DNA from 4 places in the Mesorhizobium sp. WSM4815 genome. Region 3 is predicted to be linked to each of the others. Evidence: riboswitches for the same ligand, from Rfam matches in the RefSeq annotation. Region 3 holds a riboswitch; each other region holds the start of a gene.
What was found. A riboswitch is a leader RNA that binds a small molecule or an ion and turns the genes downstream of it on or off. The one in region 3 is predicted to bind cobalamin.
Positions count from the first base shown of each region.

Region 1: linked by a shared signal. The riboswitch ahead of AC0L2B_RS03720 (ABC transporter ATP-binding protein) and the one ahead of AC0L2B_RS05300 (CbtB domain-containing protein) in region 3 are both predicted to bind cobalamin.
Region 2: linked by a shared signal. The riboswitch ahead of AC0L2B_RS30575 (aromatic ring-hydroxylating oxygenase subunit alpha) and the one ahead of AC0L2B_RS05300 (CbtB domain-containing protein) in region 3 are both predicted to bind cobalamin.
Region 4: linked by a shared signal. The riboswitch ahead of metE (5-methyltetrahydropteroyltriglutamate--homocysteine S-methyltransferase) and the one ahead of AC0L2B_RS05300 (CbtB domain-containing protein) in region 3 are both predicted to bind cobalamin.

Region 1 is NZ_JBVVQS010000075.1:1,496-5,680, forward strand. It holds gene AC0L2B_RS03715 (AraC family transcriptional regulator) at 114-947, opposite strand; cobalamin riboswitch at 1,213-1,417, shown strand; gene AC0L2B_RS03720 (ABC transporter ATP-binding protein) at 1,505-2,317, shown strand; gene AC0L2B_RS03725 (ABC transporter substrate-binding protein) at 2,314-3,261, shown strand; gene AC0L2B_RS03730 (FecCD family ABC transporter permease) at 3,291-4,185, shown strand, end outside.
Region 2 is NZ_JBVVQS010000102.1:371,101-375,285, reverse strand. It holds gene AC0L2B_RS30590 (DUF680 domain-containing protein) at 1-133, opposite strand, end outside; gene AC0L2B_RS30585 (DUF680 domain-containing protein) at 208-432, opposite strand; gene AC0L2B_RS30580 (DUF680 domain-containing protein) at 500-706, opposite strand; cobalamin riboswitch at 1,214-1,416, shown strand; gene AC0L2B_RS30575 (aromatic ring-hydroxylating oxygenase subunit alpha) at 1,530-2,777, shown strand; gene AC0L2B_RS30570 (FAD-binding oxidoreductase) at 2,801-3,931, shown strand; gene AC0L2B_RS30565 (FAD-binding oxidoreductase) at 3,941-4,185, opposite strand, start outside.
Region 3 is NZ_JBVVQS010000078.1:54,519-58,703, forward strand. It holds gene cobO (cob(I)yrinic acid a,c-diamide adenosyltransferase) at 130-744, opposite strand; gene cobU (bifunctional adenosylcobinamide kinase/adenosylcobinamide-phosphate guanylyltransferase) at 746-1,243, opposite strand; gene AC0L2B_RS05295 (CbtA family protein) at 1,266-2,030, opposite strand; gene AC0L2B_RS05300 (CbtB domain-containing protein) at 2,046-2,225, opposite strand; cobalamin riboswitch at 2,263-2,472, opposite strand; gene AC0L2B_RS05305 (heparan-alpha-glucosaminide N-acetyltransferase) at 2,864-3,856, shown strand; gene AC0L2B_RS05310 (methyltransferase family protein) at 3,853-4,185, shown strand, end outside.
Region 4 is NZ_JBVVQS010000089.1:109,735-113,919, forward strand. It holds gene metK (methionine adenosyltransferase) at 1-229, shown strand, start outside; gene AC0L2B_RS12185 (adenosine kinase) at 338-1,330, shown strand; cobalamin riboswitch at 1,717-1,917, shown strand; gene metE (5-methyltetrahydropteroyltriglutamate--homocysteine S-methyltransferase) at 2,032-4,185, shown strand, end outside.

The DNA.
Region 1 (4,185 bases), on a different contig from region 3:
TGAGGGGTGTTGGCCGGATCGCCGGCGGTGCCAAGCTGGAACACCCCTCATCCGGCCGCTTCGCGGCCACCTTCTCCCACAAGGGGATAAGGCAAGACAAGGCGGAGGCTTCCTCACCCTTTGACCGGTATCCAGATTTCCAGCCCGCCATTGCCGCTGCGCGGATCGAATTCGGGACCGTAGCGCTCGAATTCGGGCGCGTCGGCAATCTTGTGCCCGGAGGCCGGCAGCCATTTGTTCCAGATCGTGTTGACCGTGCGGCGGATGGTCGAGATGTGGTCACGATGGGCGAACACGGCGCATTTCTGCGCCGGCACGCGTACGCGCGAAAACCCCTTCGGCAGGTCCGAAAAATCGGACACCTCGACGCCGGCGATATAGTCGAAATTGCCTGCATCGTCGCCGTTGACGCAGACGCCATAGGCGATGTCGCCGACCTCGCCTGGAATGTTGCCGACATAGGGGCCGAACCGCTGCCACTGCATCGGAATGCCGGCGCTGGTTTCGCAGCTGTAGCGCTCGCCGAGACCGGCGATGAGGAACGGCCGGCTGGTTTCGAAACGCGGCGGCTCGAGATTGGCGAGGAAGGACTGGTCCATCAGGATCGGCTCCACGAGATCGAGGTTTTTGAGCGAGCCTTGCGCGCGCACCAGTTCCGGCGTGGTGCCGAACTGGTCGCGGAAGGCACGGGTGAAAGCCTCATGCGAGGCATAGCCGGCGTCGAGCGCGACCGAGAGGATGTCCGGTGCGCCGGCGGCGAGCCTGCGCGCCGCCTCGGTCAGCCGGCGAGAACGCAGGTAGCCCATCACCGAACGTCCGGTCGCCGCACCGAAAGCCCGCGTCACGTGAAAGCGCGACACACCGCTGCTGTTGGCGACATCGTCGAGCGAGATGGCCTCCGGCAGATGGCTTTCGACGAACCACAGCGCTTTCTCGGTCGGGTTCATATGGCTCCTTGCTGTGGGACTGCGCATTGGCCAGGTCATGGTATCGCTTGCTGGTGGAGGCAGTTTGATCGAAATTGCGCACCGCGCAATGCGACGGTGGTCGGCAAGTCGAAGGCGTTGGGCGAAGGGCTTGACGGGAGCAGGCGTTGTCTTTTAAGTAGTAACGTTATTACATTACGAGATTCGGTATGCTCGTTCTGACAAGACCATTGCTCGCGGGGCACTCTGGAACCCGGAAATTTATTGCGCTGGGATTGGCGGAAAACTAGGGTCGCTGACTGATGGTCCCCAAGCCGAAAGGCGAGGGGTGAAAAGGGAACACGGTGAGATTTTCGGATCGAGGCCGTGGCTGCCCCCGCAACTGTAAGCGGCGAGCAAAATCCGAAAATGCCACTGGCCGGCAAGGCTGGGAAGGCAGGATGGCGCAAGGACCCGCGAGCCAGGAGACCTGCCATCGCACGAGTTGACCGGACGGGGTGTGCCGGGAGGAGACGTGGACATCGGTCTTGTCGGCCGGTCCAGCTTCCTTCCGTCGCCATTGAGAAAGTGACGGTAAGTTGGACGCCTGCCAGCCTCTTCTTGAAGCGCGTGAACTGAGCGCCACGGCGAATGGCCAGCGCCTGGTCAGTGCGGTCAGCCTTTCGGTCGCGGCGGGAGACCGCCTCGCCATCATCGGTCCCAACGGCGCCGGCAAGACGACGCTGCTGCGCATGCTATGCGGCACGCTGCGTCCGAGCGGGGGAGATGTGAGATTTTCCGGACGCCGGCTGGAGACATTTCCGGCCGCCGAGCGGGCGCTGCACATGGCGGTCGTCGGCCAGACCGGTCAGCCCGATCCGCGGCTTGCCGTGATCGACTACGTCGGACTTGGGCGGGTCCCGCATGCCGGCTTGCGACGCAGGAGCGAGCAACGCGACATCGTCGTCGAAGCGCTTCGCAGAACCGGCCTGGTGCCGCTGCTCGGCCGCACCATCGGCTCGCTGTCGGGTGGTGAGCGGCAACGCGCTCAACTGGCGCGCGCCATCGCCCAGGAGCCGAAAATCCTGTTCCTCGATGAACCGACCAATCATCTCGATCCGCGCGCCCGCAGCGAACTTCTCGAACTCGTATCGCAGCTTGGCATGACCGTCGTGGCGGTGCTGCATGATCTGTCGCTGGTCACGCCATTTGCCACCAGGGTCGCGGTGATGAACGAGGCCCGCCTGCAGGCACTCGCCGGTCCGCGCGAGGCGCTGACCAAGCAGTTGATCCGCGAGATTTTCGGCGTCGAGGTGCTTCGGCTGCGCCATCCCACCGAAGACCGCGAACTCACGGTGTTCGAAGTCCCGAACCGTGCCTCTTCTGATCTAACCAAGGAGCAACACCCGTGAAACGCCTCGCATTGCCTTTTGCCTCTCTGCTGCTTGCCCAGGCCGCCTTCGCTTTCCCGGTAACAGTCGACAGCTGCGGCACACCGCTGACGTTCGACGCCGCGCCGAAGCGCGCCGTCATCCAGGATATGAACATGGCCGAGATGGCCTTCGCGCTGCGGCTGCAACCGTCGATCGTCGGCCTGACCGGCATCACCGGATGGTACAAGGTCGATCCGGAATTCAAGGCCGGGCAGGGCGCGATTCCGGAACTTGCGCCGAAATACCCGACGCTCGAAAACCTGGTCGCGGTCGAGCCCGATTTCTTCTTCGCCGGCTGGTATTACGGCATGAAGCCGGGCGGCGAGGTAACGCCCGATACGCTGGCGCCGCACGGCATCAAGACGCTGGTGCTGACGGAAAGCTGCGTCCATCTCGACAACAACCGCCCCGCCGCCTCGATGGACCTGCTCTACGGCGACATCGAAAAGCTGGGCAGGATTTTCGGCAAGGGGGCCGAGGCGAAAAAACTCGTTTCAGGCTGGAAAGCGCAACTCGCCGATATCACGGCAAAGGTCGGCGACCGCGAGGGGACGCGGGTGTTTCTCTACGACTCCGGCGAAGACAAACCCTTCACATCAGGCAAGTTCGCGATCCCCAGCGCCATGATCGCCGCTGCCGGCGGCGACAACATCATGGCCGACATGCAGACGAGCTGGGGCAACACGGATTGGGAAACGGTCGCTTCCCGCAATCCGCAGTTCCTGATCCTGCTCGACTACCAGGACGGCGGCGGTTACAGGAAACTGCTCGACTTCCTCAAAGTCCATCCGGCAATGAAGGAGACCGACGCGGTCCGGAATGAGCGCTTCGTCGCGCTGCGCTATGCCGAGCTGACGCCCGGACCCGCCAACATCGAGGCGATCGGCAAGATCGCCAGCGCGATGCACCCGGAAGCCTTCTGAGCTTGCGCCACAGGGCGTTCGAATTGGCCATGGCAGCAGGAGTGGCAGCAATCGCCGCTCTTGCTCTGCTGTCGATCGCCTATGGATCGACGGTCATAGCGTTGAGCGACGTGATTGCTGCGCTCGGACATGCGGCCGGGCTGGATGGAGACCTCGTGCCCGGCTCGGTCGGCAATATCCCGGTCGCCAAGATCCCGGTTGCCAAGATTGTCGTCGATCTCAGGCTGCCGCGCACCATCATGGCGATCTGTGTCGGCGCCGGGCTGGGCGTCATCGGCGCGCTGCTGCAGACGGTAACCCGAAACGACCTCGCCGATCCGTTCCTGTTCGGCCTTTCCTCCGGTGCGGCGGCGGGTGCTGTTTCCGTCATCACCATTTTTGGCGACCGTTTCGGCATCTGGACGTTGCCGGTTGCCGCCTTCACCGGCGGCATATTGGCCGCCGGCATCGTGCTTTTGCTGGTTTCGCGGGTGAGGGGGCAAGGCCCCGAACGGCTGATACTGGCCGGGCTTGCCGTCTCGTTCATGTTCATTGCCTTGACCAACTATCTCGTCTTCGCCGGAGACCAGCGCGCCGCTCACTCGGTTTTGTTCTGGACGATGGGCGGGCTCGGCCTGGCGCGATGGGACAATGTCGGGCTGGCTGCTCTTGGCGCGTGCACCATTCTTGCTTATGGCCTGTGGAACCATCGCAAGCTCGACGCCTTCCTGGCCGGCGAGAATGCTGCCGAAAGCCTCGGCGTGCCGGTTGTGCGGATGCGCAGGACGGCGTTTCTCGTCGCTGCCTTCTCGACGGCGATCCTGGTCTCGGTCGCAGGTGTCATCGGTTTCGTCGGGCTGATGATCCCGCATCTGTCCCGGCCCCTGGCCGGCCCGTTGCATCTGCGCCTGATTGCAAGCTGCGCCCTCTTCGGAGCGATGCTGC
Region 2 (4,185 bases), on a different contig from region 3:
AAGAAGTCTGCGTGTTGTCGACGTTGATGGTCGCCTGCTTGTTGATGTCGGTTCTGCCAAAGTTGTCGCTACCGGCAAAAGCGCCGCCCGCAGCAATCAAAAGCGCGGCGGCGGTAAGAACGATCTTCTTCATTTTCAAAACTCCTGGATTTTCTTGGTTCCGCCAGCCCGGCGGGCAAATGCCGCCGCCGCTGTTGGAACGAACTGTTAGTTGTTGCCGAACAGGTTACGGTCGCTGCCGTTGACGGGTTTCTCGTCAGCCGGAACCGGATTCTGCGGCGAAGCCGAATTCCGAATCGAAGCCGTGTACGAGTTGCTGTCGACCGCAGCGGCCGGCTGGTTGGCGCCGTTCGATCCAAAGTTGTCGCTGCCGGCAAAAGCGCTGCCGGATATGGCCACAATGGCGGCGGTGGCAAGAATGAGCTTCTTCATTTCAAATACTCCTGAGTTCCTCAGATCCCGAGCGGCGGACCGCCACTTTGCTGTTTGGGACCAGCTGTTAATTGTTGCCGAAAAGGTTGCGGTCGGCGCCCTGGCCAACGGGCTGCTTTTCAGCGTGAGCCGGCGTCTGGACAGAGGCCGTATACGAGCTGTCGACCGAAGCAGTCGGCTGGGTGGCGGCGTTGGACCCATAATGGTCGCTGCCGGCAAAGGCGCTGCCGGTGATGGCCAGAGCGGCGACGGCAGCAAGAGCGATCTTTTTCATTTTAGTACTCCAGTATCTTAGTCTTCAGTCCGTCTAGCGGCGTGTCTTGGGAGGATGCGCGCGTCGTTCGGACAGCCCCGATGTGGGAAGGCCATTCGGCGGATTCCAATCACGAAGTTGTTCCGTATGGACCAAGAATCTACACCTTGAAATTGTACCAGAAGCATCTACTACCATGGTTTTATGGTTCGTTTTCAATATCTTATTCAAAATTAGCCATTCATGATTTGACGGATTGGCGGATCTGCGTTCACAGCATGCTGTACTCATTGTCAACAGAAACGAACCGTTCGGTTCGATTTTAGAGGCGGCTAATAGTCACTTTTGTAAACTGTTAACCTTCCTGGTCGCCGCCGCGGGTCGGATTCGATGTCACGGCAGCCGACAATGGCCGCCGACAAAGTGGGGTTTCAGCCCTGCAGATATAAACCTGCAGGTTTCGCAGGCGGTGTCGCGCCGCATGGATACGATGTCGCTTTCATGCCGGCAGTCAGCCGGCCGGCATGATTAGATCACGCCATCTCAGGTGCCGCTTGGTGACGACGAAGCGGAGAATTGGGAAGCCGGTCAGAACCCGGCGCTGCCCCCGCAACGGTGGTGGAGTTCAAGTCGCAACGGGAGACCACTGGGCCACAAGCCTGGGAAGGTGTCGCGACGAGTCCGCAAGGACACTCCAGAGCCCGGAAACCAGCCCGAGATTTTCAGACTCGACTGATCGCGGTGGGCGGTCAAGAGGTGGATGATGCACGTCCGGCCCTGTCGCCGGCGTGCAAACGGTCCTCCCTCCATCACCACCAGTTCAGTCCTTACACGAGGACAGGACATGGACGCGCGCAACGACATGCTGAGGCTCTTGCACGGCCGCAGGCAAGGCTATTCGCTCGAGCAGCCCTTCTACACCGATCCAGATTTCTTCAAGCTCGACATGGAGCTGATCTGGTATCGCGACTGGCTGTTCATCGGCCACGATTGCGAGTTGCCGAAAGCTGGCAGCTATATCACCGCCCAGATCGGCGACTATCCGGTCGTGCTGGTCCGCGACCAGCAAGGCAAGATCAATGCCTTCCACAATTCCTGCCGGCATCGCGGCAGCCGTGTCTGCAATGCCGACAAGGGCACTGCGGCGAAGCTGGTCTGCCCCTATCACCAGTGGACCTACGAGCTGGACGGCCGGCTGTTGTTTGCTCGCCAGATGGCAGACGGCTTCGACAAGAGCCAGTTCAGCCTGAAGCCGGTGGCTTGCGAAAGCGTTGCCGGCTACATCTTTATCTGCTTGGCCAACGAGCCGGCCGACTTCGCGCCGATGCGCGCCATGATCGAGCCTTACCTGCTGCCGCACCGGCTGCGCGAGGCAAAAATCGCCTTCGAATCGACCATCGTCGAGAAGGGCAACTGGAAGCTCGTCTGGGAGAACAACCGCGAGTGCTACCATTGCGCCGGCAACCATCCGGAACTCTGCAAGACATTCCCGGAAGCGCCGACCGTGACCGGCGTGCAGGGCGCCGACAGCGATCCGGAGATGCTCGCGCACTGGGCGAAATGCGAGGCGGCGGGCTTGCCGAGCAAGTTCCGCATCGATCCGGCCGGGCAGTATCGCGTCACCCGCGCGCCGCTGCTGCGCGACGCCGTCAGCTACACGATGACGGGAAGACGCGCGGTGAAGAAGAACCTTTCCGACAGCGTTTCGACCGACCGTATCGGCTCGCTGCTGCTCTATCACTATCCGACGAGTTGGAACCATATCCTCGGCGATCATGCCGTCACCTTCCGCGTGCTGCCGATCAGTGCCACGGAAACGGCCGTCACCACCAAATGGCTTGTCCACAAGGACGCGGTCGAAGGCGTCGATTACGACCTCGCCGAACTCACCCATGTCTGGACCGAGACCAACGACCAGGACCGTCGCATTGTCGAGGAAAACGCCTTCGGCATCCTGTCGCCGGCCTATGAGCCCGGCCCCTATTCGGAACTGCATGAGGGCGGCGTCATCCAGTTCGTCGAATGGTACGCCTCCTTCATCGGGCCGCGCCTTGCCGAGGCCGGGCGGCCGGCGCTGCGCAGCGTCGCCTGAACGAGGTCAAGGGGATGAATGCGATGACGGACCTTGGCCTCTACCGCCATCTCGACGAGATGGCGCCCTGGAACGACAGGCTCCAGGTGCTGGAAGTCATCGGCGTCAGCGACGAGGCGCCTGACGTGAAGACCTTCACCTTCCGCTCTGACAACCAGACCTGGTTCCGCTACAGACCGGGGCAGTTCGTGACGCTGGAACTGCCGACCACCGAGGGCCCGATGATGCGGACCTATACGCTGTCGTCCTCGCCGTCGAGGCCGTTCTCGATCGCGGTGACGGTGAAAGCGCAGGCCGGCAGCCTCGGCACCCGCTGGATGTTCGACAATCTGAAGCCCGGCGTTCACGTGAAGGCCTATGGGCCGGCGGGCGACTTTTCGCTGCACAGCCATCCAGCGGCCAAGTATCTGTTCATTTCGGCCGGCTCAGGCGTGACGCCGATGATGTCGATGCTGCGCTGGCTGAACGACTGCGCGCCATGGACAGATGTCGGCTTCGTCAACTGCGCGCGAAAGCCCGAGGAGATCATCTTCCGCAAGGAGCTCGAGCTGCTCGGCAGCCGCATGCCGGGCCTGACGCTCGGCTTCATGATCGAGGAGCGGTCCAGCCGTGAGGGCTGGTTCGGCCATATGGGCCGGATCGACGCGATACGGCTGCCGCTGCTGGCGCCCGATTTTCGCGAGCGCGAAATTTTCTGCTGCGGCCCCGGCCCGTTCATGCGCGCCGTGCGGCAGATGCTGGAGGCGGCCGGCTTCGACATGGCCAACTACCATCAGGAGAGCTTTGCGGCCCCGGCGGTGGAGGAAATTCCGGCCCCGTTCGGTTCGCCGGCAGAGGGTGGGCCGGCAAAAGGTGGGCCAGCAGAGGGCGGGATCGAGGTACCTGCCGAGGCCGCAACGCCGATCCGCTTTTCGCTTTCGGATATTGATGCCGAATGCGTTGCCGGCCAGACCGTGCTGCAGACGGCGCGCGCTTCGGGCGTACGCATCCCCGCAGCCTGCGAGTTCGGCCTGTGCGGAACCTGCAAGGTGAAAAAGGTCTCGGGCACGGTCGAGATGAGCCACAATGGCGGCATCCTCGATCACGAGATCGACGACGGCTTCATCCTTGCCTGCTGTTCGAAGCCGCTGGCGGCGCTCGAGATCGACGCCTGACCGGGGAGCTTAAACCCCGTAGCGCTCGGTGCGGATGAGGCTTGCCGGAACGCCGGCATCGATCAGCGCCTGGGCGGCGGCTGACACGAAGGCATTCGAGCCGCAGACAAAGGCGAACCTTGGCGGCGCGGGCAGCCGCAGCATCGATTGCTCCATCATCGCGGCATCGACCCGCCGCGAATAGTCTGACGGGCGCGGGGCGGCCTCGCGGGTCAGCGCCAACACCAGATCGAAGCCGTCCCGGCGATCGTGGA
Region 3 (4,185 bases):
GCGGCCGGATGAGGGGTGTTCCAGCTTGGTACCGACGGCGCTCCGTCCAGCAGCCCTCAACCGTCTTGGCGCTACGTGCCAATCCACCTTCTCCCACAAGGGGAGAAGGGAGAAGAGGCGAACGAAACCTCAGAACTCTATGCCTTGCTGCGCCTTCACGCCGGCGGAAAAGTGATGCTTGGTGACGCCCATCTCGGTGACCAGATCGGCGGCATCGACCAGCGCCTGCTTGGCGTTGCGGCCGGTGACGACGATATGCAGGTTTTCGCGGCGGCCCTTCAGCGCCGCCACCACCGTGTCGAGATCGAGATAGTCGTAGCGCAGCGCGATGTTCAACTCGTCGAGTACCAGCAGGCTGATCGATGGATCGGCCATCAGCTCGAGCACCTTGGCCCAGGCAGCCTCGGCGGCGGCGATGTCGCGCTTCAGATCCTGCGTTTCCCAGGTAAAACCCTCGCCCATCGTGTGCCAGACGACCCGGTCGCCGAAAGCGGCAAAGGCGTCCTTCTCGCCAGTATGCCATTTGCCCTTGATGAACTGGACGACGCCGACGCGCCTGCCGTAGCCGAGCATCCTCAGCGCCAGCCCGAAGGCGGCAGTGGTCTTGCCCTTGCCGGGCCCGGTGTTGACGATCAGCAGTCCCTTCTCGACCGTCTTGGCCGCGACCTCGGCGTCCTGCACCGCCTTGCGTTTGGCCATCTTGGCGCGGTGGCGTTGCTCGTCCCTGTCGTCGATATCGGTCATATCACTTCACCTTGAGCGGCAGTCCCGCCACCATCAGCAGTACTGTGCCGGCGACGGCGGCGACCTGCTGGTTGAGCCGGCCGGCGGCATCGCGGAACCGGCGGGCAAGCGCATTGTCGGGCACGATGCCCTGCCCGACCTCGTTGGAAACCACGAACCACGGCCCGCGCGGCCGCGACAGCACATCCGCCAGCCCTCGGCATTCGGCCTCAATGTCGCGTTCGGCCAGCATATGGTTGGACAGCCACAGCGTCAGGCAGTCGATCAGGACGGGCCGGCCGTCAGGCAGCCCCCCGATCGCGCCGACGAGATCGAGCGGCGCGTCGATGGTCGTCCAGCCGCAGCCGCGCCGCGCCCGGTGCAGCGCGATGCGTTCGCGCATCTCGTCGTCATAGGCTTGCGCCGTGACGATGTAGGTCCACGGCGCCGGACAGGCCTTCACCAGGCTTTCGGCATGCGCGCTCTTGCCCGAGCGTGCACCGCCGATGACCAGGGTCAGCTTGCTGCCTGGAGCAGCGCGATCAGGCAAGGCTGTCGCGCAGGCCGGTTGCGGCGCCGGTCAAGCGGCCGCGCACCACGCCGACGACAGCGCCGAGCACCAGCCAGAACACCAGATTGGTCAGCGTCACCGCCACCACGAACTGGTGGTGCAGGCCTTCCGGGATCGGCGATTCGAAACTGTCGGGCTGCGGCGCGCCGACAATATGCGGCGCCACGATCAACGCCACGGCAATCACCGCCAGCGGCAATGACTTGCGAAAGGCGAGCAGGCCGAGACCGGCCGCGGTCGCCACCACCGTTGCCGTCCACCAGATCTGGCGCTGGGCGAGATCGGCCGCCGGCATCGCCGGCAGTTCGGGCGGCAGGCCAAGGTTCGGGGCCAGCGTGAACACGGCAAAGCCGGCAAGGCCCCAGAACAGGCCCTGTCGCCAATTGCCGATGCCGCCGGCGAATTCCGAAGCGGCGACCAGGATCAGCGCAAAGCCGATGCCGGTGACGACGTTGGCAACGACGTTAAAGGCGAAGCGCTCGAAGCCATCGGCCGGCGCCCAGCCTTCCTCTTCCGCGGTGGCTGCTTCAGCCGGCACGGCGCTGCTCATGGCATTACTGCCTGCTGCGGCCGGCGACAAACCATGGTCATGCGTGTGACCACCGCCGGCCTGTTCGTAGACTTCCGCCTTGAGGATGAGTGGCACCGTGGCGTAGGCCTGCATGCAGGCGAGAACGACGCCGGCCACAAGCCCTGCGATCGCCGCGATGAACACGACGTTGCGAAACAGTGTCATGGTGTCAGCCCCTCGTCAGTGGCAGGGAAAGCCCGTCGAATGGCGATAGTCGTGAGCGGCATTGTGGACCGCATCGATGTGCGAGAAGCCGACAAAGCCCATGACGAAAACGCCGAGAAATGCAGCAAGCGCCAACTGCACAAAGCGCGACTGCGAGGAGACGGAAGCGCCGAGCGAGACGGAAGCGGTATTCATGTCTTGTCCTTTCGCCCTCCACCCGAGGGCATAGAAGTCAGTTCTCCTGTCGCCGGCAGGTCTCCTGGCTCGCGGATCAGCGCCCTTCCCCACCTTCCCGAAGAAGCTCTTCCCGAAGAAAATCTTCAGTGGCATATGGAGAGGACTACCGCACACAGTTGCGGGGGCAGCCACGGCATCGGGCGAATTTTGCCCCTACCGCATTCCCTCTTGGTTCCAAAACGGAACCGACGACGGCTGCGACTATAGGCAGAATCGCCGCGCCCGGCAAACCAAATTCCGCCAGCTAGCAGCGCGAATGCGCCGTGCCGGGAACCAGCTTGGTTCCTCTTCGCCGCGATCTTGATGGTTGAATCGTCGGCGCTGCCCCTCATCTGCCTGCCGGCATCTTCTCCCCGTATAGTGACGGGGAGAAGGGGGCTGTCATCGGCGGTTTCGCCAATCATCAGCGTCGCAAGGATGGCGCCGGGCGTTGCGGCCGGCTTCTTTCTCCCCGTCACTATACGGGGAGAAATGCCCGGCAGGGCAATGAGGGGCGGCGCCGGCTTCGACGCCCTGGGCATCAACGGGCCCTGTCTTCTTTTGTCCGGGGCAACCATGATAGTCGTCTTGCAGCACTGAATCAGAATTGCGAGATCATGACCATTCCTACGCCGGCCGTTCAGGACCGATCCAGGCGCATCATCGCTATCGACGTCGCCCGCGGCATCGCTTTGCTTGCCATGGCGAGCTACCATTTCACCTGGGATCTCGAATTCTTCGGCTACACCGATCCCGGCCTGACCGCCTTTGGCTGGTGGAAATTCTACGCGCGCTGCATCGCTTCGACCTTCCTGTTCCTGGTCGGCGTCAGCCTGTTCCTCGCCCATGGCAAGCAAATCCGCTGGAACGGCTTCTGGAAACGCTTCGCCATGGTCGGCGGGGCGGCGCTCGCCATATCGGCCGCCACCAGGCTTGCCACACCCGACAGTTTCATCTTCTTCGGCATCCTGCACGAGATCGCACTGGCCAGCCTGCTCGGCCTGGCGTTTCTGCGGCTGCCGGCGCTGCTGACGCTGGTTGTCGCAGCTTTCGTCATCACCGCGCCGCTCTACCTCAGGTCCGAGATCTTCGATCATCCGGCCCTGTGGTGGGTCGGCCTGTCGGCAACCAACCCGCGCTCCAACGATTATGTCCCGCTGTTTCCATGGTTCGGCGCTGTGCTTGCCGGCATCGCAGCGGCAAAGCTTGCCTTCGCCTCCGGCATGCTGACGCGGCTGGCGGGCCTGACGCCCGGCCGCTGGACTAATCCGCTGGTCTTTATCGGCCGGCACAGCCTCGCCTTCTATCTGATCCACCAGCCGGTGCTGATCGGCTCGGTCTGGCTGATTTCGCAAGTCATGCCGGCAGCGGTCGAAACCAGGCAGGTCACCTTCCTGAAAGAGTGCCAGGCATCGTGCGAGCAATCGCGCGACACGGAGTTCTGCAGCAGCTATTGTGTCTGCATGCTCGATACGCTCGAGGGCGAGGCCACGCTTGATCGGCTCTACCGCAACGACCAGGCTGCGGAATGGAAGGCGCATCTCGACGAGCTCGCCGGCGCCTGCACTGCCAAGGCCGACGGCACTTTGATGGAGGGAGGAGCACAATGACCGACCATCAGCAGAAACCGGGCCAACAGAAACCGGGACAGCAAAAACCGGGGTTTATACCGTGGCCGCCGCTGATCTATGTCGCGGCCATCGCCGTCAGCATCGCGCTTGGCTTGCTTTATCCGCTGCCATGGATCGGCGGTCTTTTGGGCGACATCCTGTTCGCGGCCGGCTGGGTGGCATTGTTCGGCGTCGTCGCACTCTGGTTCACGGCGATCCGCATCATGATCCGGGCAAAGACGACGCTCCACCCGAACGCCGTGCCGGACCATCTGGTGACATCGGGCCCCTTCGCCGTCAGCCGCAATCCGATCTATCTGGCCAACACG
Region 4 (4,185 bases), on a different contig from region 3:
CAATACCTTCGGAACCGCAAAGATCGACGAAAAAAGGATCGAGCGCGTCGTTCTTGAGCTTTTCAATCTCCGACCGAAAGGCATCATCAAGATGCTTGATCTCTTACGCCCAATATACCGCAAGACCGCGACATACGGACACTTCGGCCGCGAAGAGCCGGAGTTCACGTGGGAAAGGACGGACAGAGCTGAGGACCTGCTGCGTGAGGCAGGACCGGCAGCAGCGTGATGCGCCGATGTTGGATGCAGCGGCATACGGCAACTCCATTCCACACCTGCAAAAACCCGCCCGCGCCCGGCGCGGCAGAGGGTGGGTTTTTGGCGGAGATATGAATAGATGCTGGACTATGACGTGCTTTGTATCGGTAATGCCATTGTCGACATCATCGCCCAGTGCGACGAGGCATTCCTTGAGACGAACGGCATCATCAAGGGCGCGATGAATTTGATCGACATGAGGCGCGCCGAGCTGCTCTACAGCCGCATGGGCCCGGCCATCGAAGCCTCCGGCGGCAGCGCCGGCAACACGGCGGCGGGCGTCGCCAGCTTCGGCGGCCGCGCCGCCTTCTTCGGCAAGGTCTCGAATGACACGCTCGGCGAGATCTACGCCCATGACATGCACGCCCAGGGCGTCGCCTTCGACACCAGGCCGCTCAATGGCGAACCGCCGACGGCGCGCTCGATGATCTTCGTCACGCCGGACGGCGAGCGCTCGATGAACACCTATCTCGGCGCTTGCGTCGAGCTCGGTCCGGAGGATGTCGAGGCGGACAAGGCGTCGGGCGCCGCCGTTACCTATTTCGAGGGCTATCTGTGGGACCCGCCGCGCGCCAAGGAAGCGTTCCGGCAGACGGCGAAGCTCGCCCACGCAGCCGGGCGCGAAGTGTCGATGACATTGTCGGATTCGTTCTGCGTCGACCGCTACCGCGAGGAGTTTCTGGAGCTGATGCGCTCGGGCACCGTCGACATCGTGTTTGCCAACAGCCACGAGATCAAGTCGCTGTACCAGACCGCCTCGTTCGACGAGGCACTGGCGCAGATCCGCACGGATTGCAGGATCGCCGCCGTGACCTGTTCTGAAAAGGGCTCGGTGATCGTGCGCGGCGGCGAGACCGTGGTGATCAAGGCGACCGCGATCAAGGAACTGGTTGACACGACAGGCGCCGGCGATCTCTATGCCGCCGGCTTCCTGCATGGCTACACGCAAGGCCGCGACCTGCAGACCTGCGGCGACCTTGGCTCACTGGCGGCCGGATTGGTGATCCAGCAGATCGGCCCCAGACCCCGGCAGAATTTGCGCCGCGAGGCTGAACAGGCGGGTTCGCTGTAGGGCGGCATTTCCGCCACGTGTTGCCCACCTTCCTGTTGTGCAGGCTGTCCAGACGAGCGCGTGTAAATCGAACGCGTACCAGTCCGAGAAGGATGGCGGTTTTTCTCCAAATTTCTGGTTGTTGAGGCTCAGGAACGTTGTCGCACTTCGGGCCAGTACTGCCGATCATGAATGGCCAACACGCGCCATTTTTGACGAAGTCGTTTTGGGACGGGATCGTACAAATGGCAGATTGCCCGAGCGGCCAGGCACAGCCTGCGCACACCGGAGAGTGGCGCAGAAGGCTCAGCTCTACGGCGACCTCCGAATTGGGAGCCGCAGGTGAACAGTTCACATAAACACATAAACATTTCTTTATACCTCATTGACAACAAAGCGGGCTGCTGCGATTGTCCGCGTGTCGTGGTTCTCCGCTAGGCGTTGCCGTAGCAGAGCTAAGAGGGAAGCCGGTGCAATGCCGGCGCTGCCCCCGCAACTGTAAGCGGCGAGCCAAACCCATCAATGTCACTGGGGCGAACTGCCCCGGGAAGACGGGGCAGAGGCTGTGACCCGCGAGCCAGGAGACCTGCCACGGTAAACAACGTCACGGGCGGGGTGTCTGGTGGCCGCGGCAGCTCGGCGTTTATGCCGGCCTGCTAGCGCCTTCCTTGTCCCCGCCGCAACCATCGGGGTATGGAATGAATGTCTCCCAGCAAGTTCCCATAGCAACGCTTGGCATGCCGCGTGTCGGTCGCCGGCGAGAACTGAAATTCGCGCTCGAAAGCTACTGGTCCGGAAAATCTTCTGCTGCCAACCTTCTGTCGACGGCGAAGGCACTCCGTGCCGCCAGCTGGAGCGAGCAGCACGACCGCGGCGTGTCGAAAATCCCGTCGAACGACTTCTCACTGTATGACCATGTGCTCGACACCGCAGCAATGGTCGGCGCCGTGCCAGCTCGTTACGGCTGGACGGGCGGCGAGGTCCCGCTCGACATCTACTTCGCGATGGCGCGCGGGACGCAAGGCGATACTGCGGGTTGTGGACACGCCAGTCACGGGCATGCAGTTCAGGGGCAGCGCGTAACCGCGATGGAAATGACCAAATGGTTCGACACTAACTACCACTACATCGTGCCGGAGCTGAGCCAGGATCAGACATTCGCGCTCTCGTCGACGAACCCAGTCGATCACTTTCTGGAGGCAAAAGAGCTTGGCATCCATACACGCCCGGTCATCCTTGGACCGGTCACCTTCCTCAAGCTGGCGAAGTCTCCCGACCAGGGTTTCGATCCGATAGCGCTCCTACCGCGGCTGCTGCCCGTCTACGAGCAACTCCTGCGGACGCTGGAGCTCTCGGGGGCGGACTGGGTGCAGATTGATGAGCCGGCGCTTGTGCTCGATCTTAACCCGATCGAACGAGCTGCCTTCGAATTCACCTATGGCCAGCTGTCGAAAGCCGCGCCCAAGTTGAAAATTATGCTGGCTACCTATTTCGGGCCGCTCGGGGACAATCTCGAGACCACGCTTTCGCTGCGCCTGGCGGGCCTACATCTCGATCTCGTGCGCGCTCCCGAGCAGTTGGAGACGGTTGGTCGGCTCGCACCGAAGGATCTGGTGCTCTCACTTGGCTTGATCGACGGCCGCAACGTCTGGCGCGCGAACCTGGCTGCCATTCTCGACCGCATCAAGCCGGTCGTTGCCGGCTGGCCGCTGGATCGCGTCGAGATTGCGCCTTCCTGCTCGATGCTTCATGTGCCGATGGACCTGCGGATGGAGACCGCGCTGGATGTGGACGTCAGTTCGTGGCTGGCATTCGCCGCCCAGAAGACTGAAGAGCTGCTCGTGCTGGCCCAAGCCTTATCCGAAGGCAGGGAGGCCGTAGCAGGCTCATTGAAAGCTTCTGCCGAGGCGGCCGCCGCGCGCGCAATGTCTACAAAGGTCCATGATCCGCTCGTCCACGGTCGAATTAGCAGCATTGACGGCGTCATGAAGCAACGAAAGAGCGCATTTGCCAAGCGCTCGAGAGTCCAGGCCGACACGCTCCGCCTGCCGCCGTTCCCGACGACGACCATCGGGTCCTTCCCGCAGACGCCCGAGGTGCGCAGGGCGCGCTCCGCTCACGCGAAGGGCCGGCTGAGCTATGTCGACTACCAGGCCTTCCTGAAGAAGGAGACTGAGGCGGCTGTGCGTTGGCAGGAGGAGATCGGGCTGGACGTGCTGGTACACGGCGAGTTCGAACGACACGACATGGTGCAGCATTTCGGCGAGCAGCTGTCCGGCCTCGCCTTCACCCAGCATGGCTGGGTGCAAAGTTACGGCTCCCGGCTCGTGCGCCCTCCCATCATCTTCGGCGACGTATCGCGGCCCAATCCGATGACGGTCCTCTGGTGGCAATTTGCCCAGTCGCTGACGAAAAAGCCGGTAAAGGGCATGCTCACAGGCCCAGTGACCATTCTTAACTGGTCTTTTGTGCGCGACGACGTACCCCGCGCCGAGGTCTGCCGCCAAATCGCGCTCGCCATCCGCGATGAAGTGGCCGACCTGGAAAGAGCTGGCGCAAGGGTGATCCAGATCGATGAGGCCGCGTTTCGCGAAGGCTTGCCCCTGCGGAAGTCCGACTGGAAACATTATCTCGGCTGGGCTGTCGAATGCTTCCGGCTCGCTTCAACGGGTGTAGCGGACGCGACCCAAATTCACACCCACATGTGCTATTCTGAGTTCAATGAGATCATCGACTCGATCGCTGAACTGGACGCGGACGTGATTTCGATTGAGACGTCGCGCTCCAAAATGGAACTGCTAGACGCCTTCACGAAGTCCAAATATCCGAATGACATCGGTCCTGGCGTCTACGACATTCACTCACCACGTATCCCG